2 regions of the Streptomyces sp. NPDC048361 genome follow, and region 1 is predicted to be linked to the other one. Evidence: riboswitches for the same ligand, from Rfam matches in the RefSeq annotation. Region 1 holds a riboswitch; the other holds the start of a gene.
The links. A riboswitch is a leader RNA that binds a small molecule or an ion and turns the genes downstream of it on or off. The one in region 1 is predicted to bind thiamine pyrophosphate.
Positions count from the first base shown of each region.

Region 2: it holds a riboswitch for thiamine pyrophosphate, as region 1 does, so the genes downstream of both, AB0D31_RS33475 (thiamine ABC transporter substrate-binding protein) here and thiC (phosphomethylpyrimidine synthase ThiC) in region 1, are expected to answer to the same signal.

Region 1 is NZ_JBEZKW010000003.1:89,457-103,858, reverse strand. Features, by position in the region: gene cydD (thiol reductant ABC exporter subunit CydD) at 1-1,101, opposite strand, end outside; gene cydB (cytochrome d ubiquinol oxidase subunit II) at 1,219-2,220, opposite strand; gene AB0D31_RS02830 (cytochrome ubiquinol oxidase subunit I) at 2,239-3,747, opposite strand; gene AB0D31_RS02825 (cyclophilin-like fold protein) at 4,024-4,404, shown strand; gene hisC (histidinol-phosphate transaminase) at 4,483-5,565, opposite strand; gene AB0D31_RS02815 (LacI family DNA-binding transcriptional regulator) at 5,974-7,125, shown strand; gene AB0D31_RS02810 (metallophosphoesterase) at 7,384-8,646, shown strand; gene AB0D31_RS02805 (hypothetical protein) at 8,819-9,661, shown strand; gene thiC (phosphomethylpyrimidine synthase ThiC) at 9,752-11,530, opposite strand; TPP riboswitch at 11,523-11,657, opposite strand; gene AB0D31_RS02795 (YibE/F family protein) at 11,729-13,075, shown strand; gene AB0D31_RS02790 (SsgA family sporulation/cell division regulator) at 13,080-13,514, opposite strand; gene AB0D31_RS02785 (IclR family transcriptional regulator C-terminal domain-containing protein) at 13,618-14,388, opposite strand.
Region 2 is NZ_JBEZKW010000103.1:1,006-15,407, forward strand. Features, by position in the region: gene AB0D31_RS33440 (hypothetical protein) at 1-1,011, shown strand, start outside; gene AB0D31_RS33445 (DMT family transporter) at 1,083-2,039, opposite strand; gene AB0D31_RS33450 (AraC family transcriptional regulator) at 2,180-3,010, shown strand; gene AB0D31_RS33455 (Rossmann fold nucleotide-binding protein) at 3,218-4,363, shown strand; gene AB0D31_RS33460 (hypothetical protein) at 4,512-5,417, shown strand; gene AB0D31_RS33465 (ABC transporter ATP-binding protein) at 5,775-6,797, opposite strand; gene AB0D31_RS33470 (iron ABC transporter permease) at 6,797-8,410, opposite strand; gene AB0D31_RS33475 (thiamine ABC transporter substrate-binding protein) at 8,503-9,603, opposite strand; TPP riboswitch at 9,686-9,806, opposite strand; gene rlmN (23S rRNA (adenine(2503)-C(2))-methyltransferase RlmN) at 9,907-11,019, opposite strand; gene AB0D31_RS33485 (phosphatidate cytidylyltransferase) at 11,285-12,394, opposite strand; gene frr (ribosome recycling factor) at 12,394-12,951, opposite strand; gene pyrH (UMP kinase) at 13,076-13,864, opposite strand; gene tsf (translation elongation factor Ts) at 14,025-14,402, opposite strand, start outside.

The DNA.
Region 1 (14,402 bases):
GGTCAGAGCAACCGTCTCGCCCGGCTCGACGACCAGGGAGGCGTCGGCCAGGGAAGGTTCTGTACGTCCGGGGTGGCGCACGGTGACGGCGTCCACCTGGATCCGGACGGGCCCCGCGGGGAGCGTCACCTTCCCTCCCTCGGGCAGCGGGGTCTCCAGGACCTCGAAGATCTCCTCCGCCGCCGACAGCCCTTCTGCCGCCGCGTGGTACTGCGCGCCGACCTGGCGCAACGGCAGATAGGCCTCCGGGGCCAGGATCAGGATCACCAGACCGGTGGAGAGGTCGAGGTCGCCGTGGACCAGGCGCATGCCGATGCCGACCGCGACCAGCGCCACCGAGATCGTCGCGAGCAGCTCGAGGGCGAACGAGGAGATGAAGGCGATCCGCAGGGTTTTCAGCGTCGCCTTGCGGTAGTCGGACGTGATCGTCCTGATCGACTCGGCCTGCGCCTTGGCCCGGCCGAACACCTTGAGCGTCGGAAGCCCGGCCACGACATCGAGGAAGTGACCAGAGAGCCGGGACAGCAGTCGCCACTGCCGGTCCATCTGCGACTGGGTGGCCCAGCCGATCAGCATCATGAACAACGGGATGAGCGGCAGCGTGACCACGATGGTGGCCGCGGACACCCAGTCCTCGGTGACAATCCGCGCCAGCACCGCCACCGGCACCACGACGGCGAGGCCCAACTGCGGCAGATAGCGCGCGAAGTAGTCGTCGAGTGCGTCGACGCCGCGCGTGGCGAGCGCCACCAGGGAGCCCGTGCGCTGGCCGCTCAGCCACTCCGGACCGAGCCCCGCCGCCCGCTCCAGGAGACGGCCCCGCAGCTCCGACTTGACCGCGGCGCTCGCACGGTGAGCGGCGAGGTCAGTGAGCCACGAGACCAGACCCCGCCCGGCCGCGACGGCCACGAGGAACAGCAGCGGCGTCCTCAGCCCGGTCACACCCTCACCGTGCTGGAACGCCCCCACGACGACCTCGGCGATGAGCATGGCCTGGGCGATGATCAGCCCCGCCCCGACCAGCCCGAGGGCCACCACCGCGGCAAGGAAGAAGCGGGTGGCGCGGGCGTACCGCAGCAGGCGCGGGTCGATCGGTTTCACGTGAAACATCCCCCAACGGAAAGGGTCGGAGTGGGGTGGGCTCCCTGGGGGTGTGTTTCACGTGAAACACACCCCCAGGGGCCGTGAGGGCCTCCGGCGGACCGTGAGGCCGCGGGCTCAGTGCGCTTCGGCGATGTTCTTCGTGCCGATCCGCTTGCGGAACACCCAGTACGTCCAGCCCTGGTAGAGCAGCACGATCGGGGTCGCGACCCCCGCACACCACGTCATGATCTTGAGGGTGTACGGGCTCGACGATGCGTTGGTGACCGTGAGGTTCCATGCACTGTTCAGCGAGGACGGCATGACGTTCGGGAAGAGCGTCAGGAAGAACATTGCCACCGCGGCGGCGATCGTGAGGCCCGACAGGGCGAAGGACCATCCCTCACGCCCCGCCTTGATGGCAACGATCGCCCCCACCAGCGCCAGCACCGCGATGGCCATCGCGACCAGACTCTTCGTGTCCCCGTCCGCGGCCTGGGTCCAGATCAGGAAACCGAGCGCGAGGACGGCCGCGGCCACACCCAGCTTGAGCGCGAGCGCACGGGCGCGCTGACGGATGTCCCCGAGCGTCTTGAGCGAGGCGAACACCGCACCGTGGAAGGTGAAGAGGGAGAGCGTGACGAGGCCGCCGAGGATCGCGTACGGGTTGAGCAGATCCCAGAAGCCGCCCACGTACTCCATGTGCGCGTCGATCTTCACGCCGTGCACGATGTTGGCGAATGCGACGCCCCAGAGGAACGCCGGAATGAGCGAGGTCCAGAAGATGGCCTGCTCCCAGTTGCGCTGCCACTTCTCCTCGGGCCGCTTAGCCCGGTACTCGAAGGCGACACCGCGGACGATCAGACAGACCAGAATGATCAGCAGCGGCAGGTAGAGACCCGAGAAGAGCGTCGCGTACCACTCGGGGAAGGCGGCGAAGGTCGCGCCGCCCGCCGTGAGCAGCCACACCTCGTTGCCGTCCCAGACGGGGCCGATGGTGTTGATCAGGACGCGCTTCTCGGTCCGGTCCCTGGCCAGCAGCTTCGTCAGGATGCCGATCCCGAAGTCGAATCCCTCCAGGAAGAAGTAGCCGATCCACAGAACGGCGATGAGTACGAACCAGACGTCGTGAAGTTCCATGCCTCGATCTCCTCAGCCTCAGTACGAGAAGGCCATCGGCCGGTCGGGGTCGCGGTCGTCCCCGCCGATCTTGGTGGGCGGGTTGAGGTCGGCCTCGGTGAGCTCGGGCGGCCCGGCCTTCACGTACTTCACGAGCAGTCTGACCTCGACCACCGCGAGCACGGCGTAGAGCAGCGTGAAGACGATCATCGAGGTGAGGACCTCGCCCTGCGAGACGCTGGGGGAGACCGCGTCCCGGGTGCGCAGGACGCCATACACGACCCAGGGCTGACGGCCCATCTCCGTGAAGATCCAGCCCCACGAGTTGGCGATCAGCGGGAAGCCGAGAGTCCATACCGCGAAGAACCAGTACCACTTGGTCAGGCGGGTGCCGAGTGCCTGGCTCTTGAAGAGCACCAGGTGGGGCACTTCGTCCTCACCGGTCCTCATCCCCGGCGCCAGCATGAACTTCTTGCGGGTGAGCCAGAGCCCGACGAGTCCGATGACGAAGGACGTCATGCCGAAGCCGATCATCCAGCGGAAGCCCCAGAACGTGACCGGGATATTGGGCCGGTAGTCGCCGGGCCCGAACTTCTGCCGCTCGGCCTTGTTCACGTCGTTGATGCCGGGGACGTAGGAGGAGAAGTTGTTGTCGGCGAGGAAGGACAGGACTCCGGGCACCGAGATCTCGACGTCGTTGTGACCCTTGGCCACGTCACCGACGGCGAATATCGAGAACGGCGCGGGCTTCTGGCCGTCCCACAGGGCCTCGGCGGCGGCCATCTTCATGGGCTGTTGCTTGAACATGACCTTGCCGAGCGAGTCGCCGCTGACGGCCGTGAGCAGTCCCCCGATCACCAGCGTGACCAGGCCCAGCCGCAGCGAGGTGCGCATCACGGGGATGTGCTTCTTGCGGCGCAGATGGAGGGCGGCGACGCCGACCATGAACGCGCCACCGGTGAGCAAGGCGGCGGTCAGGGTGTGGAAGACAACGACCAGGGTGGTGTCCTGGGTCAGGACCTTCCAGAAGTCGGTGAGTTCCGCGCGCCCGGTGACCTTGTTGAGCCTGAAGCCGACCGGGTGCTGCATCCAGGAGTTGGCCGCCAGGATGAAGTAGGCGGACAGGATGGTGCCGATGGAGACCATCCAGATGCAGGCGCAGTGGATCTTTTTCGGCAGCTTGTCCCAGCCGAAGATCCACAGCCCGATGAAGGTGGACTCGAAGAAGAAGGCGATGAGCGCCTCGAAGGCGAGCGGGGCACCGAAGATGTCGCCGACGAACCGCGAGTAGTCAGACCAGTTCATGCCGAACTGGAATTCCTGGACGATCCCGGTGACCACACCCATCGCGATGTTGATCAGGAAGAGCTTGCCCCAGAACTTGGTCGCCTTGAGGTACTTGTCCTTACCCGTTCGCACCCAAGCGGTCTCCAGGCCGGCGACGAGCGCGGCGAGCGAGATCGTCAGGGGGACGAAGAGGAAGTGGTAGACGGTGGTGATGCCGAACTGCCATCGCGCCAGGGTCTCCGGCGCCAGAGCCAGGTCCACGTCGGCACTCTCCTTACATCGCCGTGGTCACAGCCGCAGGCTTGCCCCTTTAATCCCCCCGATTATGGGAGGAAGCGGGACCCGCTTGTGAACGCGTTCACATTCACAAGCATTATGTCGTACGAGCTGTCGAGTCCTCCAGGGGGGTCCCCTAGGGCGTGCGCCACATGTACGCCGCCGCGAGATAGCGGGGAAACGCCGGGGAGAGGCGGCCGAGGCCATCGGGCGTGGACACCCCCTTCCCAAGGCTTTCAACATCTTGTTGAATTCGGCGCCATGGAGAATCAGCTGCGGATACGCATCTCATGGCCCGCGGGCAGCCTCACCGCGACACTCGAGGAAACCCCCACGAGCACGGCGCTCGCGGGGGCACTCCCGATCACCTCCACCGCCCACACCTGGGGCGAGGAGGTCTATTTCGACACCCCGGTCTCCCTGGCCCAGGAACCGGACGCGCGCCAGGTCGTGGAGCCGGGCACGGTGGCGTTCTGGACCGACGGCGACGCGCTCGCGTTGCCGTACGGCCCCACCCCCATCTCGCGCGGTGACGAATGCCGGCTCGCGAGCCCCTGCAATATTCTCGGCCGGATCGACGGCGACCCCCGGCAACTCGCCACGGTCCGCTCCGGCGACCCGATCCGGGTCGACGCCCTCTGATCAGACCGGCGCCCCCCCTGAACGAGTCGGCACCCTCGGAATGCGTCGGCGCCTTCTGTTCAAGGGGGCCCCGAGACGTCAGGCCTTCTTGCGGAAGCCCTCCGCGACCTTGAGGAACAGGTCGTTGGCCTCGCTCTCACCGATCGTGACGCGCACGCCTTCGCCGGCGAACGGCCGGACCACGACGCCCGCGGCCTCACACGCCGTCGCGAAGTCGACCGTGCGCTCCCCGAGGCGCAGCCAAACGAAGTTCGCCTGCGTCTCGGGCACGGTCCAGCCCTGCTGCCCCAGGCCCTCGTACACCCGGTTCCGCTCGCACACCAACGAGCCGACACGGCCCATCAGTTCGTCCTCGGCACGCAGCGAGGCGACCGCGGCGTCCTGGGCGAGCTGGCTGACGCCGAAGGGCACGGCCGTCTTGCGCAGCGCCGCGGCGACCGGCTCGTGGGCCACCGCGAAGCCGACCCGCAGCCCCGCGAGCCCGTACGCCTTGGAGAAGGTGCGCAGGACGGCCACGTTGGGGCGGTCCCGGTAGATCTCGATGCCGTCCGGGACCTCGGCGTCGCGGATGAACTCCCGGTACGCCTCGTCGAGCACCACGAGGACGTCGGACGGCACCCGGTCGAGGAATCGTTCCAGCTCGGCCCGGCGGACCACGGTGCCGGTCGGGTTGTTCGGGTTGCAGACGAAGATCAGCCGCGTCCGGTCGGTGATCGCGTCCGCCATCGCGTCCAGGTCGTGCACGTCGCCCGGGGTGAGCGGCACCTGGACCGGCTTCGCTCCACTGATCCGGGTGATGATCGGGTACGCCTCGAAGGAGCGCCAGGCGTAGATGACCTCGTCGCCGGGGCCCGAGGTGGACTGCACCAACGACTGGGCCACCCCCACCGAGCCCGTGCCCGTGGCCAGGTGCGCATGCGGCACCCCGAACCGCTCGGCCAACTCGTTCATCAGCCCCGTGCACGCCATGTCCGGGTAGCGGTTGAAGGCGCCCGCGGCCGCGACGGCGCTCTCCATCACGCCGGGCAGCGGCGGGTAGGGGTTCTCGTTGGAGGACAGCTTGTAGGCGACCGGCCCCTCGGATGCGGCCGCGGGCCTGCCGGGCTTGTAGGTGGGGATGCCGTCCAGCTCGGCGCGCAGCTTGGGGGTCGTCTCGCTCACCGCAGGTCCTCCTCGACCGTCGCGTACAGATGCTGTGCACGCCGCCGTGGACAGCTCCGTACACATCCAATACTCCTCACCTTATGAGGATTGGGCGTCCCTGCGAATAGCGGACGGGCACCGGTTCACGGCGGGCGTACGAGGAAGGGGGAGCGCTCCTCCCCCTGGCGCGCGCCGGTGGCCCGCGCCCTGGCGCGCATCACCCGTGAAGGTGAGTTGAGACCTCTTCGAGACCTCGGACAGTTGGCAGCTGCCCGGGGATCGACAAGCGTCACCACAACGCTTACCCCGCCAATCCCCTTGCATTGCAAGGCCATTGACAATGTTCGATCATGCAGAAACGTGCCTGTCAACGCGTGCATATGCACCCGGGCCAACCGCCCGTCATCGCCCTACTATCGGCTCGCCATGACAGCAGCAGGGAAGCACCAGGTGAGCCGGTCGACCGGTCGCCGGCTGGGGCGGGCGGGTATTCGAGATGTGGCCGCCGCCGCCGGTGTCTCCATCACGACCGTCTCAGACGCGCTCAACGGCAAGGGGCGGCTCCCCGACGCCACCCGCCGCCACGTCCGCGAGGTCGCAGACCGGCTGGGCTACCGCCCATCCGCAGCGGCCCGCACGCTCCGTACCGGCAAGTCCGGCCTCATCGGCCTGACCGTGACGACCTACGGGGATGAACCTTTCACCTTCACCGAATTCGCCTACTTCGCCGAAATGGCGAGAGCCGCGACCTCCGCCGCGCTGGCCCGCGGCTACGCCCTCGTCATCCTTCCCGCCACCTCACGCCGCAGCCCGGCGGACGTCTGGTCGAACGTCGCCCTCGACGGCACCGTCGTCATCGACCCCTCCGACCAGGACCCCGTGGTCAGCGAACTCGTACGCCAGGGCCTTCCCGTCGTCTCCGACGGCCGCCCGGCGGGCAGCCTGCCCGTCACGGCGTGGGTGGACAACGACCACGAGGCCGCCGTACTGGACCTGCTCGACCATCTCGCCGCCGCCGGCGCCCGCCGGATCGGCCTGCTCACCGGAACCACCACCGACACCTACACCCGCCTGTCCACCGAGGCCTATCTGACCTGGTGCGGACGGGTCGGCCAGGATCCGGTCTACGAGTCCTACCCGGCCCACGACCCCTGTGCGGGCGCCGTCGCAGCCGACCGGCTGCTCGCCCGCCCGGACCGGCCGGACGCCGTCTACGGACTCTTCGACCCCAACGGCACCGACCTGCTCGCGGCCGCCCGGCGCTACGGGCTGCGCGTACCGGAGGACCTGCTCCTCGTGTGCTGCAGCGAATCCACCGTGTACGCCACGACCGAACCGCCCATCACCACCCTCTCGCTCAAACCACGGCGCATCGGCACGGCCGTCGTCCAGCTCCTCATCGACGCGATCGAAGGAATCGACAACGGCCAGCCCATCGAGCAGGTGATACCGACCGAGCTGATCGTGCGGACGTCCTCCCAACGCCGTCCGCCGCGCACCACGGTGAGCCCGCCGCGCTCGCCGGCGACGGGCCAGTCCGGTCCGTCCGGCCAGCCGGGTCAGCCCGGTCAGAACTGAGAGGGCTCCGGCCGGGTGACACCACCCGGCCGGGTGGCGCCGAGCCCGGTATCGCCGGAACGGCGAGGATCGGCCGGGATCGGACCGCCACATTGGGGACATAACCACCCGCCAACCCCGCTCGCACCCGGATTGACCACCCCTGGTGCGTCACACAGCATGAGGCGCATTCCTATGATGGGCGCACGACACCACGGATCGCCGCCCGACCTGGCGGATCCCACGGTGTACGGCGGCGCGACGGTGGTGGAGGGGTCGATGACTCAGGGGGCCGGTCAGGGACCCGTGCGGACGGAGACGTTGCGTGACTTCCGGGTGCCGCCGTACGCGCAACAGACCCCCGTGCCACCACCCGGGGAACAGGAATCCTGGCCGCAGCCGCCGGCCCCGGAACTCCACCCGGAGACGGGCCCGGAGCTCTCCTCCATGGAGCCGGCCGCGGAACCGCACCCCATGCCGGTGGCCCCGGAGTTCCGTCAAGAGCCTCCGGCACCGGACTTCCGCCCGGAACCCCCGGTGAACCGGCCCGAGGCGCCCGCGCCCCAGGCGCCCGCCACGGCGCCCGGCGCAATCGCCTATCCGGATGACGAGCCGCCCGAGGGATACACGCCGACCGCGCGTGACCTCCCGATCATCAACCGGGGGGACACCGTGCAGGTGCCCGTGGTCGAGCAGCCCGCCCCGGCGCGGACCAACGACGGCCCCGGCCCGCTGTACGTCGTCGGCGACGTCCACGGCTACCTCAACGAACTCCTGGCCGCCCTGCGCGAGCAGGGCCTCATCGACGAATCCGGCAACTGGGCCGCCGGCACCGCGCGCCTGTGGTTCCTCGGCGACTTCACCGACCGCGGCCCCGACGGCATCGGCGTCATCGACCTGGTCATGCGGCTCTCCGCCGAGGCCGCGGCCGCCGGCGGCTACTGCAAGGCCCTCATGGGCAACCACGAGCTGCTGCTCATCGGCGCCAAACGGTTCGCCGACACCCCGGTCAACTCCGGTGCCGGCACCGCCACGTTCCAGGCCGCCTGGCTGCTCAACGGCGGCCAGAAGGCCGATATGGACCGGCTCCAGGACGTGCACCTCCAGTGGATGTCCCGGCTCGACGCGATCGAGCAGGAGGACGACCACCTGCTGATGCACTCCGACACGACCGCCTATCTGGATTACGGCGACTCCATCGAGGCGGTCAACGACACCGTCCACGCCATTCTCAACCGCAACGACGCCGACGAGTGCTGGGACCTGTTCCGCAAGCTCACCAAACGCTTCGCGTTCCGCGACGGTTCCGGCCCGCAGGCAGCGCGCGAGCTGCTCGCGGTATACGGCGGGCAGCGTGTGGTGCACGGTCACAGCCCGATCCCGTATCTGCTGGGCGAAGTCGGCACCGAGGACGGCGAGGAGGACTCCCGCCCGGTGGTCGAGGGCCCGCACCTGTACGCCGACGGACTTGCCATCGCCATGGACGGCGGCGTGACCATGGCCGGAAAGCTGCTGGTCCGGCAACTCCCGCTGCATGACTGAAGGGTGACCGGGAAGGCGTTCAGCAAAGCGCCGGGTATGCCATTTCCGGAAACACCCTGTCACCCCGTGCCGTAGCGGCTCTACCATCGGGTTATCCGAGCAGGCTCTCCTCCGTTTCCGCCCAACTGCCCGTTCATCAAGCGGGCTTCCCGGCCCTACGGAGCATCGGGGGATGCACATGAACAGCGCTCCGCACCTGCTTCCCGAGGACCGCCAGGAGTTCGAGCGGATCCTCGACGAGGCGCTGCGCACCGCGCATGAACGACCCGGTCTCTCCACCATCGGCGACCGTCTCAACGCTGTGCAGCTGCGCACCATGGTGCTGGCCGCCGGCACCTTCGTCACCGAGCGGGCGAGCCCCGAGTACGACCATTACGTCAAGGCACGCCAAGCTCTGAAGGCCTCCGTCGCCACCACCACGCACGACTCGGCCCTGCCGGCCCCCGACGGGGAGCCGCTGGAGCCCCCGGGCGCGGGGGTCGGGGCCGTCGTCACCGTACTGGCCCCCGTCCTTGCCGGGACCGCGGCCGTGATCTTCCTGTTGGTCGGCTACATCCTGAAGATGCTCAAGCCGGTACCCGCCTTCGCCGACACCATGGTGACGGCCGGCTGGTTCTTCGGCGCGCTGACCGCCGCCGCGATCCTCGCCGCCGCCGTCGGGCTCCTGATCACCGCCGTGCGCAACGGCGCGACCCAGGTGGTGGCCATCGACGAGGCCGGCGAGGCGGACGCGTCCGACGAACACGTCCAGGAGCTCTCCCGCGCACGCGAGGCGTGGCGCCATGCCCTGCTGGAGCGCGGCATCTACCCGTTTCTGCGCGACGCGCTCGCCGACCCGAGCGTCGACCCCGCCACCCCGGCGCGCCGCCCGATGGGCCGGATCCCCTCCCTCGGCTACGACCGGCCGGGCTTCGACAGCCCCGGTGAGGGCGACTCCCCGTCCACCCACCCCAGTTTCACCAGCCCGGACTTCACCAGCCCCGACTTCGGCGGCCCCGAACACCAGCCGGACTGAGGTCACGGGCAGGACGTCGGAAGGACATCAGGCCGGGCGCGCCGTCCCGGAGGCCGTCGGCTTCCGGGACGGCGCACGCCACGCGTCGCCTCAGTCGGCGATCGGCAGGTAGACCCGGTTGCCCGCGTCCGCGAACTCCTTGGACTTCTCCGCCATCCCCGCTTCGATTTCGTCCGACTTCAGATCGCCGCCGTGCTCGCGCCTGATGTCCTGAGAGATCTTCATCGAGCAGAACTTCGGGCCGCACATCGAGCAGAAATGCGCGGTCTTGGCCGGCTCCGCGGGCAGCGTCTCATCGTGGAACTCCCGGGCGGTGTCCGGGTCGAGGGCCAGGTTGAACTGGTCCTCCCAGCGGAACTCGAACCGGGCGTCCGAGAGCGCGTCGTCCCACTCCTGCGCGCCCGGGTGTCCCTTGGCCAGGTCCGCCGCGTGTGCGGCGATCTTGTAGGTGATGACGCCGGTCTTCACGTCATCGCGGTTGGGCAGGCCGAGGTGCTCCTTGGGCGTGACGTAGCAGAGCATCGCGGTGCCCCACCAGGCGATCATCGCCGCGCCGATGCCGGAGGTGATGTGGTCGTAGGCGGGCGCCACATCGGTGGTCAGCGGCCCAAGGGTGTAGAACGGGGCCTCTTCGCAGATCTCCTGCTGGAGGTCGATGTTCTCCTTGATCTTGTGCATCGGGACGTGTCCCGGGCCCTCGATCATCGTCTGTACGTTGTGACGCTTGGCGATCGTGTTGAGTTCCCCGAGCGTGCGCAGCTCCGCGAACTGCGCCTCGTCGTTGGCGTCCGCGATGGAGCCGGGCCGCAGGCCGTCGCCCAGCGAGTACGTCACGTCGTAGGACGCGAGGATGTCGCAGAGCTCCTCGAAGTTCTCGTACAGGAACGACTCCTTGTGGTGCGCGAGGCACCAGGCCGCCATGATCGAGCCGCCGCGCGAGACGATGCCGGTCTTGCGGCGTGCGGTCAGCGGCACGTAGCGCAGCAGGACACCCGCGTGGACCGTCATGTAGTCGACGCCCTGCTCGGCCTGCTCGATGACGGTGTCCTTGTAGATGTCCCAGGTCAGGTCCTCGGCGCGGCCGTCGACCTTCTCCAGGGCCTGGTACAGCGGCACGGTGCCGATCGGGACGGGCGAGTTGCGCAGGACCCACTCGCGGGTGGTGTGGATGTTGCGTCCCGTGGAGAGGTCCATGACCGTGTCGGCGCCCCACTTGGTGGCCCAGGTCATCTTGTCGACCTCTTCCTCAATGGAGGAGGTGACCGCGGAGTTCCCGATGTTGGCGTTGACCTTCACCAGGAAACGCTTGCCGATGATCATCGGCTCGATCTCGGGGTGGTTGATGTTGGCGGGCAGCACCGCGCGGCCCGCGGCGATCTCCTCCCGGACGACCTCGGGGGAGACGTTCTCGCGGATCGCGACGTACTCCATCTCCGGGGTGATCTCGCCGCGCCGCGCGTACGCGAGCTGGCTGACGGCCTGCCCGCCTCGGCCGCGGCGGGGCTGGCGCGGACGCCCGGGGAAGACCGCATCGAGGTTCTTGAGCCCCCCGCGCGGCGAGGTGTGCTTGATGCCGTCGTCCTCGGGGCGGACCGGGCGTCCGGCGTACTCCTCGGTGTCCCCGCGTCCGATGATCCAGTTCTCGCGGAGCGGGGCGAGACCGCGGCGGACATCGGTCTCGATGGCGGGATCGGTGTACGGCCCCGACGTGTCGTACAGCGTCACGGCCTTGCCGTTGGTGAGGTGCACCTGGCGGACCGGCACCTTGAGGTCGGGGCGCGATCCCTCGACGTACCCCTTGTGCCAGCCGATGGACTTCCCGCTCTCCTCATTGCTGGAGGCAGGCGTGCGTGTGTCCTGAACGGTCATGAGACCTACTCCCTACGCCGGCATTACCCGGTAACAGGTTCGGCGGTCGGCGCAGCGTCTTCCGTACGGTTCGTACGGTATTCAGCGCCCTCTCAGCCCGGTGCTCCGAGCTCCCGCGTGTGCAAAGGTGTCACCACGCTAGCGTCCTCACTGGCGCGCTGAACAGAGGGCCCCCTCTGTTCTTGCGATGATCGGGCGGTGACCTCACCAGAACCGCACCCTCCGCACCCATCCGGCGGATCCGGCCACGGACATGGCCACTCGCACAGTCACGGGCCCGCCGCACCCGTGTCGAAGCATCTCCGCAAGGTCATCGCCGCGGTGCTGATTCCCTTCTCCACAGCGGTACTTGTGGGGCTCGTGGTGCTCTGGCCCGGCGGCGCCCCGCCGCATCAGCGGACCGGGGTCGGCTTCGACCGGCAGACTCAGCAAGCCAAGGTCACCAAAGTGGACAAGGTGGACTGCAAGTCGGTCAACGCCGGTCAAGCTCCTTCGAACGGTGACACCTCCACCGCCGAGAGCCGGCAAGCGCGGGCAGCTCCGCAGAAGTGGTGCGGCAAGGCCACCGTCGAGGTCACCTCGGGCAAGGAGAAGGGCCGCACCTTCACCGAGATCGTCCAGCCCGACTCGCCCCGCCAACTGCACGCGGGCCAGGGCGTGATCGTCGCGTACGCCCCCGACGCCCCCCATGACCTGCAGTATTCGGTGACCGATGTGAACCGGCGCTTGCCCATGGCGCTGCTCGCGGGGATCTTCGCGCTCGCGGTGGTGCTCGTCGGGCGGTTGCGCGGGGTTATGGCGCTGGTGGCGCTGGTGGTCTCGTTCGCCGTGCTGACCCTTTTCATCCTTCCGGCGGTGTTGCAGGGCTCCAATCCGCTGCTTGTGGCGGTGGTCGGCGCGAGCGCCATCATGCTGATCGCGCTCTACATGTGCCACGGCCTGTCCGCGCGTACCTCCGTCGCCGTCCTCGGCACCCTCGTCTCACTGATGCTGATCGGGGTGCTCGGCTCGCTCTTCATCGGCTGGGCCGCGCTCACCGGCAACACCGACGACAACACCGGTCTCATCCACGGCCTCTATCCGAACATCGACATGTCCGGCCTGCTGCTGGCCGGCGTCATCATCGGCTCGCTCGGTGTGCTCGACGATGTGACGGTCACCCAGACCTCGGCGGTGTGGGAGCTGCACGAGGCGAATCCGACGATGGGCCCTCGGGGCCTGTACCGGGCGGGCATCCGCATCGGCCGCGACCACATCGCCTCGGTGGTCAACACACTGGTGCTCGCCTATGCGGGCGCCGCGCTGCCCCTGCTGCTGCTGTTCTCGATCGCGCAGAGCAGCGTGGGCACGGTGGCCAACAGTGAGCTGGTGGCTGAGGAAGTCGTCCGCACCCTGGTCGGATCGATCGGCCTCGTCGCCTCGGTGCCGCTGACCACGGCGCTGGCCGCCCTGGTGGTCTCCGCCGACCGGCCGGCCCCCGGCGGCCGCGCCGCGCCGCGGCTGGGTGCCAGGCGTGGCGCGGGCGGCCATCGCCGCAAGAAGTAGCGGGTCAGCCGGCGTTCTCCTCCGCCAGGATGCGTCCGAGTGCGTCCTCGAGGTGCTCGTCGAACTCCCCGAGCGTCCACTCCTGACCGAGGGGTACGAGCTTGTCGGTGCGGTCGAGGAAGGCCACCAGTGGCGCCGCTCCGGCCCGGAACAAGGCCCGGTCCGCGCCTACTTGCAGCCGGATGTGGACGTCGGAGAGCCCATCGGGGTCGCTGGGCTCGATCCGCACATCGCCGTCGCCGGTCGGGGCGTTGACGCCGTCGAGCAGCAGCTCGCGCCCGAAGGCCCAGGTGACGGGCGCGTCGCCGGGCAGGTGGAAGGTCATGCGCACGGCGTAGGGGTCCGTCGCCTGGTACGTCAGCTCCACCGGGATCCGGAAGGAAAGCTCCTCGGAGACGACGAAGCTCATCATCACTTCTGCCTGAACCGACTCACGCATCGTCACGTACCCCGCTTTAGCTGAAACCGGCCAGGAATGATCCCTCAGTGCCTTCTTGACGCCATCGTGCTGTACGTGCCAACAGATCACAAGGAGTGATATTTCAGATACTGATAGAGAGCATCAGGGAGCTGAAGAGGGCACCGACCTCGCTGCGGAGCTGTTCGATCGCCGGCAGCAGGCGTTCTTCCTGGTGGAGGGGGACGGAGATCGCCATGGTCGCGGCGCTGGAACCGGCCGTGATGGGGATCGCGGCGCAGACGGTTCCCAGGGCGTACTCCTGCCGTTCGACCACGGGTTGCATACGCTCCGTAGTCGTCAGGCGCTCCGTCAGGGCCCAGCGGTCCCGCACGGTGTAGGGCGTGATCGCCTTGACCGGGTGCCGGTCCAGATAGTCCTCGCGCGCGCGGTCATCGAGCTGGCTGAGCAGGCACTGGCCGATCGCGTGGGCGTGGCCGGTCTCACGGAAGTCGGCCCACTCCTCGACCGCGGGCGCGTTGGGGGTGTCGGCAACCCCGGCGATCTCGATCTCACCCTCGCGGTAAACGGCGAAGTAGACGGGGACCCCGATGGTGTCCCGCCATCGGGCGAGCGAGCCGGCGATCTTGCTGCGACGATTCTGCAGTGCCCCGCCATGCGCCAGTAGCTCGGCCGCGGGACCGAGGACGAACACCCCGCTCTGACGCCGCAGATAGCCCTCGTGGGTCAGGGTCCGCAGCAGGTGGTACGCGGTGGGAAGCGGCAGTCCCGCCTCGCGCGCCAGCTGTTTGGCGGGCGCGCCGTCGGTGTGCGATGCGACTGCTTCAAGGAGTCGCAGGGCTCGCTGGACCGAGCCGATCAGGGTAGGGACGGCGGCGTTCGAAGCCGTGGCCACAGGTCACCCCCAGG
Region 2 (14,402 bases), on a different contig from region 1:
CTGCTGTGGTGCGCCGTCCCCCTGGCCGCGACGGTGCACTTCGCGGTCGCGGTGGCCCGCACCGATCCCAGCACACGGCCGCGCCCCGGGCTCTCCGCGGTGGGTCTCGGCCCGGCCCGTCTCGCCGCGATCGCCGCCGCTTCCACGGCGGTCACCTGCACGCTCGGCTCGGTGGTGGCGCTCCTGGTCTACCTCCATCTGCGCGGCGACATCACCGGGCTCCCCTTCGACGGCGCCGCCGCGGGTCTGCTCGCCGCGGACCAGCCGATGCCGCTGGCGGCCGCGCTGACCCTGCTCGCGGTGCTGCCGGTGACGGCGTCGGTGGCGGCCGGCCTCGCGCTGCGCCCGCGCTCGGCCCGCCCCGTCGACCAGAGCGACCCGGTGCACCCCGAGGAGCCCGGGCCCACGCCGGGTGGGCTGCCGTGGGGCTGCGCGCTCGTCGCGGTGGGCCTCGCGGTGGAGACGTACGTGAGCCGTGGCACGTCGGGTTCCGCGTTCCCGATGCCGGGCCATCCCGACGGCAGCCCGGCCGGACTGCTCGGCGGCTGGGCGCTGACCGCGCTCGGCCTGGCCCTCGCGGGCCCCGCGCTCGCGCACTTCAGCGGGCGGCTGCTGCAACTGGCCCGCCCGGGCGCCGCCCGCCTGCTTGCGGGCCGGGTCCTGATGGCGGAGGCCCGCCGCATCGGACGCCCCCTGGGCGTGGTGAGCGCGGTCGCGTCGGCGGCGATCGCGGCGGCGGCTCTCTACGGCGACCAGGCGGGCGCGCACCCGTTCGGCCCGCTCACAGGGCTGGGCGCGGGCCTGGTGATGAGCTGCACGGTGGCGACGCTGCTGACCGCGATCCTGGAATCCCGTCACGCCCGCTCCCACACCACGGCGGCGCTCGTGTCCCTGGGCACCCCGGCCGCGACCCTGAGGACGGCGGCCGCTCTGCGCGCCCTGGCCCTGCTGGCGGTCTTCGTCCCCCTGACGGTGACGATCGCGGAGGTCGCGGCGTTGCCGCTGCGCTAGCGGGCCGAGGAGGTTGCCGCTGCGCCAGCGGGCCGAGGAAGTACGTGCGGGCCGGCACCCGTACCGCGCGGTCACGGAGCGCGGGGAGGACAGAGAGAAGGCCGGGCGCCGACCGTCCTGCGCCCCGGCATCCTTCCCTGGGTAACGGCGAGTGCGGCGCCGGCGAGGAGGACCAGGGCGCCCGTGGCCTGCAACCGGCCGAACGACTCGCCAAGGACGAGCGTGGCGCACAGGGTGTTCACGACCGGCACGGTGAACATCATCAAGGACGCGTTCGCGGGCCCTACAGAACCCACCCCGCGGTAGTAGAGCAGGTTGGCGACCGCGGCGGCGCCGACGGCGAGGTAGCCGGTGTTCCACCAGACGCTGGAGGGGAGCGCGCTCCACTGGACCCGGCCGAGGTCCGGAGCGCCGAGCACGGCCAGCAGGACGGCGCCCGCACACGTCGCGTACGTGGTGGCGCGCAGCGGCTCGATGCCCGCCAGGACCCGCTTGCCCAGCAGGGTGTAGGCCGCCCAGCACACGGCGGCGGCGAGGAACAGGGCGTCACCCCAGAGCCGGGAGACTCCGCCGTGGGTGCCGTCTCCTGCACCCACGAGGAAGACCGCGGCTCCGGTGAGCCCGAGCGCGAGGCCCGTCACGCGCGCCCACCCCGCCCGTTCCTTGCCGGTCATGAGCAGGTACGCACTGGTCAGCACCGGGCTCATGACGGGAATGAGGATGCCGGCGTCCAGGGACGGTGCCAGTGACAGGCCCCAGAAGAAGAAACCGTTGTAGGCGAAGACTCCGATGACACCCGCGGACGCCGCGCGCCACTTGGCCGGCCCCGGCACGGGTGTGGTGCGGTCGGCGAACATCCACAGGGCCAGGAGGAGGGCGACCGCCCCGCCGCCGAAGCGGAAGAGGGCGCCCACGGAGGGCGGAACGTGCTCCACGACTGCTTTCGAGCTGGAGAAGGCGCTTCCCCAGAGGACCATGGTCACCAGCAGGTGCAGGTACGGATTACGGAAGCCCTTCGCTCTCTCCATGGCGTGGACTGTTCCAGGAAGGGGCCGGCCCGGCTTGAACGCTGGTGCGCAGGCGGGGCCGGGCGGGACGAGGCGGGGCCGGCGGAGCCAGGCGGGGCCGACGGAGCCAGGCCAAGGCGGGGCCAGGCCAGAATGGGCCCATGACGAAGGCGAGTTGGGTCGAGTACTGGAGGGACGGGAGCCGTCCGCTGGAGGCCATGCGGGCGCACTTCCTCGATCACGTCTACGCCCTGCACAGTCACGACGCGTACTCCTTCGGTGTCACTGACGCCGGTGCGCAGAGCTTCCGCTGCCGTGGAGCCGACCACACCAGCGGTGCCGGGATGGTGATGGCGTTCAATCCCGATGAGGTGCACGACGGCCGTGCCGCGGCCGAGTTGGGGTACCGCTACCGCATCGTGCACATCGGTCCCTCGGTCGTCTGCGAGATACTCGCCGATGTCTCCGACGGGCGCACCGGCGCAATGCCTCTCTTCATGAAGCCGGTTCTGACCGACCCCGTACTCACCGGGGCTCTGACACGCCTGCACGCCGCCCTGGCCGACCGCTCCGGTCCTCTGGTGAGGGAAGAGCTGCTGACCGCGGCCGTTCTCGCGATGGCGGAACGCGGTGCCACGCAGGCTCCTCGCAGGAGGCTGCTGACAGGTCAGGCGCAGCGTCGGGCGGCCCGCCGGGCCCGCGCGTTGCTGAGTGAGGCGTTTGCCGAACCGATCTCGGCACACGACCTGGCCGCCGCTGCGGGCTGCAGCCGCTTCGCCCTCTACCGCGCCTTCCGGCAGGAGTACGGGATGCCACCGAGTGACTACCAGCGCATGCTGAAGCTGCGGCGGGCGCGTGCGTTGCTGGCCGGTGGCGTGCCGTCGGCGGATGCGGCGGTGTCCGCCGGATTCTCCGACCAAGCGCACTTCAATCGCTGGTTCAAGCGCAGCTACGGGGTGACTCCGGGGATCTTTCAACGCGCTGTGCTGTGATCGAGCGGGGTTCCGGTTGGCGCCGGCCCACTGCCGTAGGGGCGCAGGGCGGCGGGGCCGAGACACGGGAGCGCAGGGCAGCCGCGGAGCCAGGGAGTCAGAGAGCCAGGGAGCCGCAGGGAAGCGGGGACGCAAGGCTACGCGCGGATTCCCCATTCCCCCCGACCCGCGCTCAAGGCCCCCGCACGCACCGCCTAGCATGGCGCCGTGCCGGACACAGAAGAGACACCCCTCCCCGCTGCCGGCGCACGCGCCACCGGTGGCGACGCCGAGATCGAGTCGCTCGCCGAGTTCGACGCGGCCACCGCACGCGGCAGCCTCGCCGGGTTCCGTGTGCAGTCCGTGGACCTGACGGCCCGTACGCGTACGCTGCTCGCTACCGACACCGCGACCGCCGTCTTCCTCGGCTGCGCGATGGAACCGGACGCCGCCGCCAAGGTCCGGGCCGACGGCGCGCTGGTCTTCCCGCCGGTGCCGCACCTCCCCTTCGACCCGTACCGGGGCGCGCTCTACTCCCCCGCCGAGCTCTTCGAGGGCCTCGCGTCCGGCTACGAGAACACCCCGGACGCCCTGTCGTACGCCTGGTTCCAGCGGACCAAGGCCGACGGCGACATCTTCTCCTCGATGCTGCGCTCCATCCACGACGACGCGATCTCCGACGCGCTCGACGAACTCCTCGTCGGCGCGCGGGTGGTGGGCGTGATGGGCGGCCACGCGATGGCCCGCGGCACAAGCGAGTACCAGGGCGCGGCGGTGCTCGGACGCACCCTGGCCCGCGCCGGGTTCACCGTGGCGACGGGCGGTGGTCCGGGCGCCATGGAGGCCGCGAATCTGGGCGCGTACGCCGCACCCTTCGAGGACGCCATGCTGGACGCGGCCCTCCAACTCCTCGCCGCGGAGCCCTCGTTCAGGCCGTCCGTGTCCGCGTGGGCACGCGCCGCCTTCGAGGTGCGCACGAAGTGGCCGCGCGGCGGAACCTCCGTCGGCATTCCCACCTGGTTCTACGGCCATGAGCCGCCGAACGCCTTCGCGGGCGCCATCGCCAAGTACTTCGCCAACGCCACCCGCGAGGACGGCCTGCTCGCCCGCTCCAACGCGGGGGTCGTCTTCCTACCGGGCGCGGCCGGCACCGTACAGGAGATCTTCGACAACGCGACGCCGAACTTCTACGAGTCGCGGGGCACGCCGACGCCGATGGTGCTGGTCGACCGTGCGCACTGGACGGAGGAGCTGCCGACGTGGCCACTGCTCCAGGCGCTGGCGAAGGACCGTCCGATGGCGGCCCGGATCGCCCTCGTCGACTCCGTGTCCGAGGCGCCCGACGCACTGGCCCGCATGTCCGCCGAGGGCTGAGGGAGCTCCGGGCCGGGCAGGGCGGGGCAGAGGACAGGGCAGGGCAGGGCAGAAAGTGCCGGGCACCAGGCAACTCCCAACGAACGGCAAACGTCTGGTAAAGCGGAGTGGGGTGAACCGGTTGCCCCCGCCATGAACGGAGTCGCCCGTGCTGCTCGGTCTGCTGACCGCCATCGCCGCCTCGGTCTGTTACGGCACGGGCTCGGTCCTGCAAGCCGTCGGGTCCCGCAAGTCCGCCCGGCGCGACGCGGCCGACGGCGACCGCACCCAGCACGGCGGGCCGAGCCTCTCCTCGACTGCGAAGGCCGCGATGACCTGGGAGTTCATCGTCGGCACGGTCCTCGACTTCGTCGGGTTCGGGCTCGGCGCGCTGGCGGCCCGGCTGCTCCCGCTCTTCCTCTCCCAGACGGTGATCAGCGCGAACCTGGTGATTACGGCGGTGCTCAGCGTCAAGCTCCTCGGCATCCGGCTGAGCCGCGCGGAGTGGACGTCGATCGGTGTGGTCTGCTCGGCCCTGGTGCTGCTCGCCTCGGCTGCGGGCCATGAGGGCAGCGGGCACACCGCGGTGGCGACGCACTGGTGGCTGCTCGCGGTCGCGCTCCTCCTCATGGCCGGGGGCACGGTGGTCGTACGCCTCCTCGGCGCGCGCGCCGCGATCCTCGCGGGGCTCCTGTCGGGGCTCGGCTTCGGGGCGCTCGGGGTGGGCGTACGCATCCTGAACGGCGTGGATCCCTTCGACGCCGGCGCACTGCTCGGCGACCCGGCGCTGTACGCGATCCTCGTGGCCGGCATCGGCGGGATGTACCTGCACACGGTGGCGCTCCAGATCGGCTCGGTCAACGGGGCGACGGCGGCGCTGGTGGTGGGCGAGACGGTACTGCCGGGGGCGATCGGGGTGGTGTGGCTGGGCGACGCGTCGCGCGCGGGACTGGCGTGGATGGCCGTGCTCGGCTTCGTCCTCGCGGTGGGCGGGGCGGTGGCGGTCGCGTGGTTCGGCTCCCCCGACACCGCCGAGGAGCCGGCCCGGCGCGACACGCTGGCGGAGGTGGGATAGCACGCGGCCGGCCGCCGCCCGGTCGGACCTCGGCGTGCGCCCCGACGGCGCGCAGCAGCCGGGCCCCGGCGACCCGCTGGTGGCGGGGTCGGTCCTCGGCCGGCGCGGTGAGGTACGGCTCGGCCTGGCTGGTCGGCATGGGTGAAGCGCAGGTCGACCCCGACCGAGGCGACGAGCCGCCCGGCGGCGCGTGGCGAGGGCGCCCACACGCCTAAGGCCGGGCCCCAGGGCATCCGCCCCAGACCCCGATCGCGCCCGCAAGGCACTCACCCTCAAACACCGGACAGGCCGAGGATGCCCGTGCTGGCCACCCGGCCAAGGACAGCCCACCCCGGGGGCGCGGGGCGCCGCGCGAAGCTAGGACTGCTCCAGGACCACCGCTGCGCCCGCCGCGAAGGCGACCCCCACCGGCTCGCCCACCTCCGGCGCCCCGCCCGGCTCGCACTCCGTTTCCAGCAACGGCCCCGTCGCCGGGCGTAGTTGGAGGGTGACCCGGTTGCCTCGGAACGTGCGCGAGGCCACCTCGCAGGACAGGCCCTCCCTCGCGGGGACCAGCCGAATCGCGCCGGGGCGCAGCAGCAGGCGTACCTCGCCCTGCAAGGAGCCGGGCGGCACCGGGACCTTGCCCCAGGGGGTGTCGGCGGCCTCCCCCGCCACCGTCGCCGGCACCACGTTCTCGAAGCCGAGGAAGCGGGCCACGAACTCCGATGCGGGGCGCTGCCAGACGTCGAGGGGCGTGCCGGTCTGCGCGATGTGGCCGTCGCGCATCACCACGACCCGGTCGGCCAGGGCGAACGCCTCGCCCTGGTCGTGGGTGACGGCGAGCACCGTCGTGCCCAACTGGCCGAACAGGGAGCGCAGTTCGAGAACGAGGCGTTCGCGCAGGGTGCGGTCGAGCTGGCCCAGCGGCTCGTCGAGCATGAGGAGGCGGGGCGAGGGCGCCAGGGCGCGGGCGAGGGCGACGCGTTGCTGCTCGCCGCCGGAGAGCGCGGCGACGGCCCGCCTGCCCGCGCCGGGCAACCCGACCAGGTCGAGCAACTCCTGAACCCTGCGGGCCTGTTCGGCCCGCGGGGCGCCCCGCATGCGGAGCCCGAACGCCACGTTCCCGGCGACGTCGCGCTGGGGGAAGAGCTGATGGTCCTGGAACATCAGGCCGAGCCCGCGCTTGTGCACGGGCACCCCGGCCTGGTCGGCGCCGCCGAGCAACACCCGCCCGCCGTCTGGGTGCTGGAGGCCCGCGACGACCCGCAGCAGCGTCGACTTGCCGCTGCCGCTGGGCCCGAGCACGCACACCGTCTCGTGTTCGGCGACCTCCAGGTCGACCGCGTCGAGCGCGGCCCGCTGTCCGAACCGTACGGTCACTTGGTCGAGCTTGAGCATCAGAACTCCCCGCTCCGGTCGGTCCGGATGCGTTCGAGGACGAGCAGCGACACCGCGCACACCACCATCAGAATCGTGCTGAGGGCCATCGCCTGGCCGTAGTTGAGGTCGCCGGCCCGGCCGAGGAGGCGGGCCACGGCGACCGGCAGGGTCGGGTGGTCGGGCCGGGCGATGAAGACGGTCGCGCCGAACTCGCCGAGCGAGACCGCGAACGCGAAGCCCGCCGCGACCAGGACCGCCCGGCGTACCAGCGGCAGGTCCACCTCGCGCCAGACCCGCAGCGGGGACGCGCCGAGCACGGCCGCCGCCTCGCGCAGGCGTCCGTCGACCGCGCGCAGCACGGGCAGCATGATCCGTACGACGAAGGGCGTGCCCACCAGGGCCTGGGCGAGCGGCACCAGGATCCAGGAGGTCCTGAGGTCGAGCGGGGGCTCGTCGAGGGTGATCAGGAAGCCGAAGCCGACGGTCACGGCGGAGACGCCGAGCGGCAGCATGAGCAGCGCGTCGAAGCCGCGCATGAGGCGGCCGGTGCCGCGCCGGGCCAGGGCGGCGGCCGCGAGCCCGCCGATGACCAGCGCGATCGCGGTGGCGGCGAGGGCGTACTGGAGCGAGTTCCCGATCGCCTCGATGGGCGGCACGAGGAAGCTGCCGTTGTTCCCGGCGTTCTGGAGCGCCCGGTAGTAACCGAGTCCGTAGCCGTCGGGGGTGTCGAGGGAGCGCTGGATCAGGACGCCGACGGGCAGCAGGATCAGCAGCGCGACGACCGCGAGGACCGAGGCGAGCAGGGTCCGTTGGGCGGCGCCGCGCGGGGGGCGGGCCGTGTGGGCCGGGTCCACCAGCTTCAGGGCGCTCTCACGGCGGCGCACCGTCCAGGCGTGCACGGCGAGGATCGCGCCGACCGCGGCGAACTGCACGAGGGTGAGGACGGCCGCGGTGGGGAGGTCGAGGAGTTCGGCGGTCTGGCGGTAGATCTCCACTTCGAGGGTGGAGAAGGTGGGGCCGCCGAGGATCTGGACAACGCCGAAGGAGGTGAAGGTGAAGAGGAAGACCATGAGCGCGGCGGCGGCGACGGCGGGGCCGAGCGCAGGGAGCGTGACCGTGCGCCACGCCGCGAACCGGGAGGCGCCGAGCACACGGGCGGCTTCCTCCTGGCGGGGGTCGAGCTGCGACCACAGGCCGCCGACGGTGCGCACGACGACCGCGTAGTTGAAGAAGACGTGTGCGAGCAGGATCGCCCACACCGTGGTGTCCAGGCGCACCCCCCACAGCTGGTCGAGGAGGCCGCCGCGGCCGAGCAGCGCGAGGAACGCGGTGCCGACGACGACGGTCGGCAGCACGAACGGGACGGTGACTACGGCGCGCAGGAGCTGCTTGCCGGGGAAGTCGAGGCGCGCGAACACGTAGGCGCCGGGCAGCGCGATCAGGAGGGTGAGCGCGGTGGAGGCGAGGGCCTGCCAGGTGGTGAACCACAGGACGTGGGTGATGTCCGGGTCGCCGAGGACCTCGCTGATCCGGCCGAACTGCCAGGCGCCGTCCGTCTTGAGCCCGCGGCCGACGATGGCGGCGACGGGCCAGGCGAAGAACACGGCGAAGAACACCAGCGGCAGCGCCATGAGGCCGAACCGCACGGCGGTGCGGCGCGGCGCGCCCTGCCGCGCCGTGTCCGGCCGCCCCGGGGTGCGGGGCGGCCGGCCCGGCGGGCGCTCTACTTCAGGACGAGCGAGGACCATGTCTTGACCCACTGGTCACGGTTCTTGGCGATCGTGTCGGGGGCGACGGTCGCCGAGTTGGTGATCTTCGCGCCGAACTTGGTGAACTCGGCGGGGACCGCAGCGTCCTTGGCGACCGGGTCCACGAACATCTGGAGCGGCATGTCCTCCTGGAACTTCTTGGAGATCAGGAAGTCGAGGAGCGCCTTGCCGCCGGCTTCGTTCTTCGCTCCCTTGAGCAGGCCCGCGAACTCGGTCTGGCGGAAGCAGGTGCCGGTGGCGACGCCGGTGGGGGCCTCGGTGGGCTTGGGGTCGGCGTAGATCACTTCGGCGGGCGGGCTGGAGGCGTAGGAGACGACGAGCGGCCGGTCGCCCTTGGCCTTCTTGCCGCCGGCCGAGCCGGAGAAGTCCGTGTTGTAGGCCTGTTCCCAGCCGTCGTCGACCTTGACGCCGTTGGCCTTCAGCTTCTTCCAGTAGTCCTGCCAGCCCGAGTCGCCGTACTTGGCCACGGAGCCGAGCATGAAGCCGAGCCCGGGCGACGACGTCGCCACGTTCTCCGTGACGAGCAGATCCCTGTACTCGGGCTTGATCAGGTCGTCGAAGGACTGCGGCGGGCTGAGCTTCTTGTCCGTGAAGTACTTCTTGTCGTAATTGACGCAGATGTCGCCGGTGTCGATGGGGGTGACCCGGTGCTTGGCCTGGTCGAGCTGGTCCTCGGCGGGCACCCGGTCCAGGCCCTTGGCCTCGTACGGCGTGAAGATGCCGTTGTCGAGGGCGCGCGAGAGCAGGGTGTTGTCGACGCCGAAGAAGACGTCGCCGCGCGGGGAGCCCTTGGTGAGGATCTCCTGGTTGAGGGCGGCTCCGGCGTCGCCGCTCTTGAGCACCTTGACGGTGTACCCGGTCTGGGAGGTGAACGCCTTGAGCACCGCGTCGGAGGCGGCGAACGAGTCGTGGCTGACGAGCGTGACGGTCTTGGAGCCGGATCCACTGGCCGTGCCGGACGCCTTCTTGCCGTCCGAGCCGCCGCAGGCCGCGAGCGTGGCGACCCCGAGGGCGGCGGCGAGCGCGCCGGCCGCGAGCCTCTTGATACTGCGCATTTCTTCATTCCTCCTGGAGATGACCAGGAAGAGACGCGGCCCTGCCCGCACGACGCGGGGTCGTGCGGGCAGGGCGCAACAGCTTGAGTAATCGCCGAACTTCCTACCCCGAATGACCGGGGCAAGGTTCAGAGGGTCTGCGGTCCGTATCCCATGCATGGGTACCGCACTCTCAGCGCTGTGGCGCTCCCCTGTCGGAATATGCAGATGTTTCCAGCCAGGTTACACGGGGCCTGTGACGGGCCCCGGGCCGTTTCGCGGTTCGGACGCCCGCCCGGACCGGAGCACGGGGTTGGACGCCGGTTACCGCTCGGACGCCGCCAGCTGACCGCAGGCCCCGTCGATCTCCTGGCCCCGGGTGTCGCGGACGGTGACGGGCACGCCGTGGGCCGCGATGGCCTCGACGAACGCCTTCTCGTCCTCGGGCCGCGAGGCCGTCCACTTGGAGCCCGGCGTCGGGTTGAGCGGGATGAGGTTGACGTGCACGCGCTTGCCCTTGAGGAGGCGGCCGAGCAGGTCACCGCGCCAGGCCTGGTCGTTGATGTCACGGATGAGGGCGTACTCGATGGAGATGCGGCGCCCGGACTTCTCGGCGTACTCCCACGCCGCGTCGAGGACCTCGCGGACCTTCCAGCGGGTGTTGACCGGGACGAGGGTGTCGCGCAGCTCGTCGTCGGGGGCGTGCAGGCTCACCGCGAGCCGGCACTTGAAGCCCTCGTCGGCGAAGCGGTGCATGGCGGGGACCAGGCCCACGGTGGAGACGGTGATGCCGCGCTGGGAGAGGCCGAGGCCGTCGGGCTCGGGGTCGGTCAGGCGGCGGATCGAGCCGACGACGCGCTTGTAGTTGGCGAGCGGCTCGCCCATGCCCATGAAGACGATGTTGGACAGGCGGGCCGGGCCGCCCGGCACCTCGCCGTCGCGCAGCGCCCGCATACCGTCGACGATCTGGTGCACGATCTCAGCGGTCGACAGGTTGCGGTCGAGGCCCGCCTGGCCGGTGGCGCAGAACGGGCAGTTCATGCCGCAGCCGGCCTGCGAGGAGATGCACATCGTCACCCGGTCCGGGTAGCGCATCAGGACGGACTCGACGAGCGTGCCGTCGTGGAGCTTCCACAGCGTCTTGCGGGTGGTGTCGTCGTCGCAGGAGATGTGCCGCACGACGGACATCAGATCGGGCAGCAGCTCCTCCTGGAGCCGGCCGCGCGCGGCGAGCGGGATGTCGGTCCACTCCGCCGGGTCGTGCGCGTACCGCGCGAAGTAGTGCTGCGAGAGCTGCTTGGCGCGGAACGGCTTCTCGCCGATCGCGGCGACGGCTTCCTTGCGCTCGGCGGGCGAGAGATCGGCGAGGTGCCGCGGCGGCAGCTTCGCTCCGCGGGGCGCGGCGAAGGTCAGTTCTCCCGGGACGGGGCGTGCCATGAGCGGTAACTCCTCAGTACGACGAGGCCGGCGATCCCCGCTGGGCGCGGAGCAGGCGACGATACGGTGCCGAAGCCAGGAGACCTCACAGGATCACCCCGCAGCCGCGGGGCCGAAAAGGGCGCGTCGCTCGCGAGCAACGCGCCCTTCCAGGGTAACCGGCCCGCGCTCAGCCCGTGCCTACGAGCACCGCAGGCGGCGGACGCCTACGGATGTGGCTGTGGCTACGGGTGTGGCTGTGGCGCAGGACGCCGGGTCGCCCCGGTCATCCAGAACCCACGAACACCACCAGCAGCAGCCACACCACCGGGGCCGTCGGCAGAAGCGAATCCAGGCGGTCCATGATGCCGCCGTGGCCCGGGAGCAGGGTGCCCATGTCCTTGATGCCCAGGTCACGCTTGATCATCGACTCGCCGAGGTCGCCGAGGGTGGCGCTCGCGGCGACCGCGAGGCCGAGCAGCAGGCCCTGCCACCAGGTGCCGTCGTCGATCAGGAACTGCATGCACAGCGCGCCCGCCACCATCGCGAACGACACCGCGCCGAACAGGCCCTCGCGGGTCTTGCCGGGGCTGATGCGCGGCGCGAGCTTGTGCTTGCCGAAGCGCCAGCCGATCGCGTACGCGCCCGTGTCGCTGACCACGGTCAGAAGCAGGAAGGTCAGTACCCGCCAGGGGCCGTCGTCCGCGGCGAGCAGCATCGCGACGAAGGTGGCGAGGAACGGTACGTAGAACGCGGCGAAGACGCCGGCGGTGACGTCCCGCAGGTAGTTCTCGGGCGGCTCGGTCATCCGCCACACGAGGACCGCGAGCGCGGTGAGCGCCATCGCGACCCACGCGCCCTCGGCGCCGCTGACGTATCCGGCGACGACCATCGCCGCGCCGCCCACGGCGAGCGGGACGAGCGGCGCCTTGATCTGCTTGCGCTCTTCGAGGCGGCTGGTCAGCTCCCACAGGCCGACGACGACGGCGACCGCGATGACCCCCACGAAGACGGCCTTCACGACGAAGAGCGACGCGATGATCACCGCGCCCAGGGCGACGCCGACCCCTATCGCGGACCGCAGATCGCGGCCCGCCCGCTTCTTCTCCGGCTGGGCGGGCACGGGCGGCGTGGGCGGGGTGCTTGCCATGGGCTCCTGCGGCGTCTCGTCGCGGAAGAGAGGACCGCCCGGCAGAGCGGTCCCCCGGTCACGTTCGTCGCGGTCTTCGCCGTACGCGCCCGCGTCGGGCACGACGGGCATCTGCTGGGTCCGCGACACGGGCGGGGCGTCATACGCATCGTATGCAGGCCCCGCCGGGAACGCCCCCTGGGAAGGCCCCTCGGGGGTTCCCCAGTACTCGGGTCTCGGCGGAGCCCCCCAGGAAGAGTCGTTCATCAGACCTCTAGCAGCTCGGCTTCCTTGTGCTTGAGCAGCTCGTCGACCTGCGCCACGTACTTGGCGGTGGTGTCGTCGAGCTCCTTCTCCGCACGGCGGACCTCGTCCTCGCCGGACTCCTTGTCCTTGACGAGCTTGTCGAGGGCATCCTTGGCCTTGCGGCGCACGGCGCGGATCGACACCTTGGAGTCCTCGGCCTTGGTGCGCGCGACCTTGATGTAGTCCTTGCGGCGCTCCTCGGTCAGCTCCGGGAAGTTCACGCGGATGATGCTGCCGTCGTTGCTGGGGTTGACGCCCAGGTCGGAGTCGCGGATGGCCTGCTCGATGTTGCGCAGCGCGCTCTTGTCGAACGGGGTCACGACCGCCATGCGCGGCTCCGGCACGGAGAACGAGGCGAGCTGGTTGATCGGCGTCAGCGCACCGTAGTAGTCCGCGACGATCTTGTTGAACATCGCCGGGTGCGCACGCCCGGTGCGGATCGCGGCGAAGTCCTCCTTGGCCACCACGACGGCCTTCTCCATCTTCTCCTCGGCCTCGAGGAGGGTTTCTTCGATCACCACTTGCTCCTGCATGTCTTGGGTGGGCCGGGAGCTCTCAGTGCGTCCTGAGGCCCTGGACCCTGGATAACCAGCGTCTTTCCCTGCACGGTGTCCGACCGGCAGGGGATTGTCCATCCCCCGGTCAGGCCCGGGTGCCCCGGTCGCTCACGAGCGTGCCGATCTTCTCACCCTTGACGGCGCGCGCGATGTTTCCGGCCGACAGGAGCTCGAAGACGAGGATCGGAAGGTTGTTGTCGCGGCACAGGGTGATCGCGGTCATGTCGGCGACCTTCAGGTCGCGGGTGATGACCTCGCCGTACTCGAGGGCGTCGAACTTCACCGCGTCGGGGTTGATGCGGGGGTCGGAGTCGTAGACGCCGTCCACCCCGTTCTTGCCCATCAGCATGGCCTCGGCGTCGATCTCCAGGGCGCGCTGTGCGGCGGTGGTGTCCGTGGAGAAGTACGGCATGCCCATGCCGGCGCCGAAGATGACGACGCGGCCCTTCTCCAGGTGGCGTACGGCCCGCAGCGGGATGTACGGCTCGGCGACCTGGCCCATGGTGATGGCAGTCTGGACGCGCGAGTCGATGCCTTCCTTCTCCAGGAAGTCCTGGAGGGCGAGGCAGTTCATGACCGTTCCGAGCATGCCCATGTAGTCCGAGCGGGCCCGGTCCATGCCGCGCTGCTGGAGCTCGGCGCCACGGAAGAAGTTGCCGCCGCCGATGACGACGGCGATCTGTGCGCCGTCGCGGACGACGGCGGCGATCTCGCGGGCGATGTTGTGCACGACGTCGGGGTCGACACCGAGCGCCCCGCCGCCGGCGAACGCCTCGCCGGAAAGCTTCAGCATGAAGCGCCCGGCCACCTTGCCGTCGTCGGGCTTGTGGTCCGCCGAGTGATCGGCCTTGGGGGTGTCCGCGCCCTGATTCATGGAGATCTCCTCGTGCACATACGAAGAAGGCCATTGCCGGTGGGTACTCGTAGTCCCTAGCGGCAATGGCCTCCTCGTCAGATCTGCGGTCGTCCGTCGCGTGTGCGGCCGACGACTGCCTCAGACCCTAGCGGGGTCTAGTGTCGAACGCTGAACAGACTCAGATGCCGACCTTGATGCGCGAGAAGCGCTTCAGGGTGACACCGGCCTCCTTCAGAACCTGCTCGACGGACTTCTTGTTGTCCAGCGCGTACGGCTGGCCAAGGAGCGTGGCGTCCTTGAAGAAGCCGTTGACGCGACCCTCGACGATCTTCGGGAGCGCGGCCTCGGGCTTGCCCTCGGCGCGGGTGGTCTCCTCGGCGACACGACGCTCGGTCTCGACGACCTCGGCCGGAACGTCCTCACGGGTGAGGTACTTCGGCGCGAAGGCGGCGATGTGCTGCGCGATGCCCTTGGCGATCTCGGCGTTGTCCTTGTCGAGCTCGACCAGAACACCGATCTGCGGGGGCAGGTCGGGCATCGTGCGGTGCATGTACGC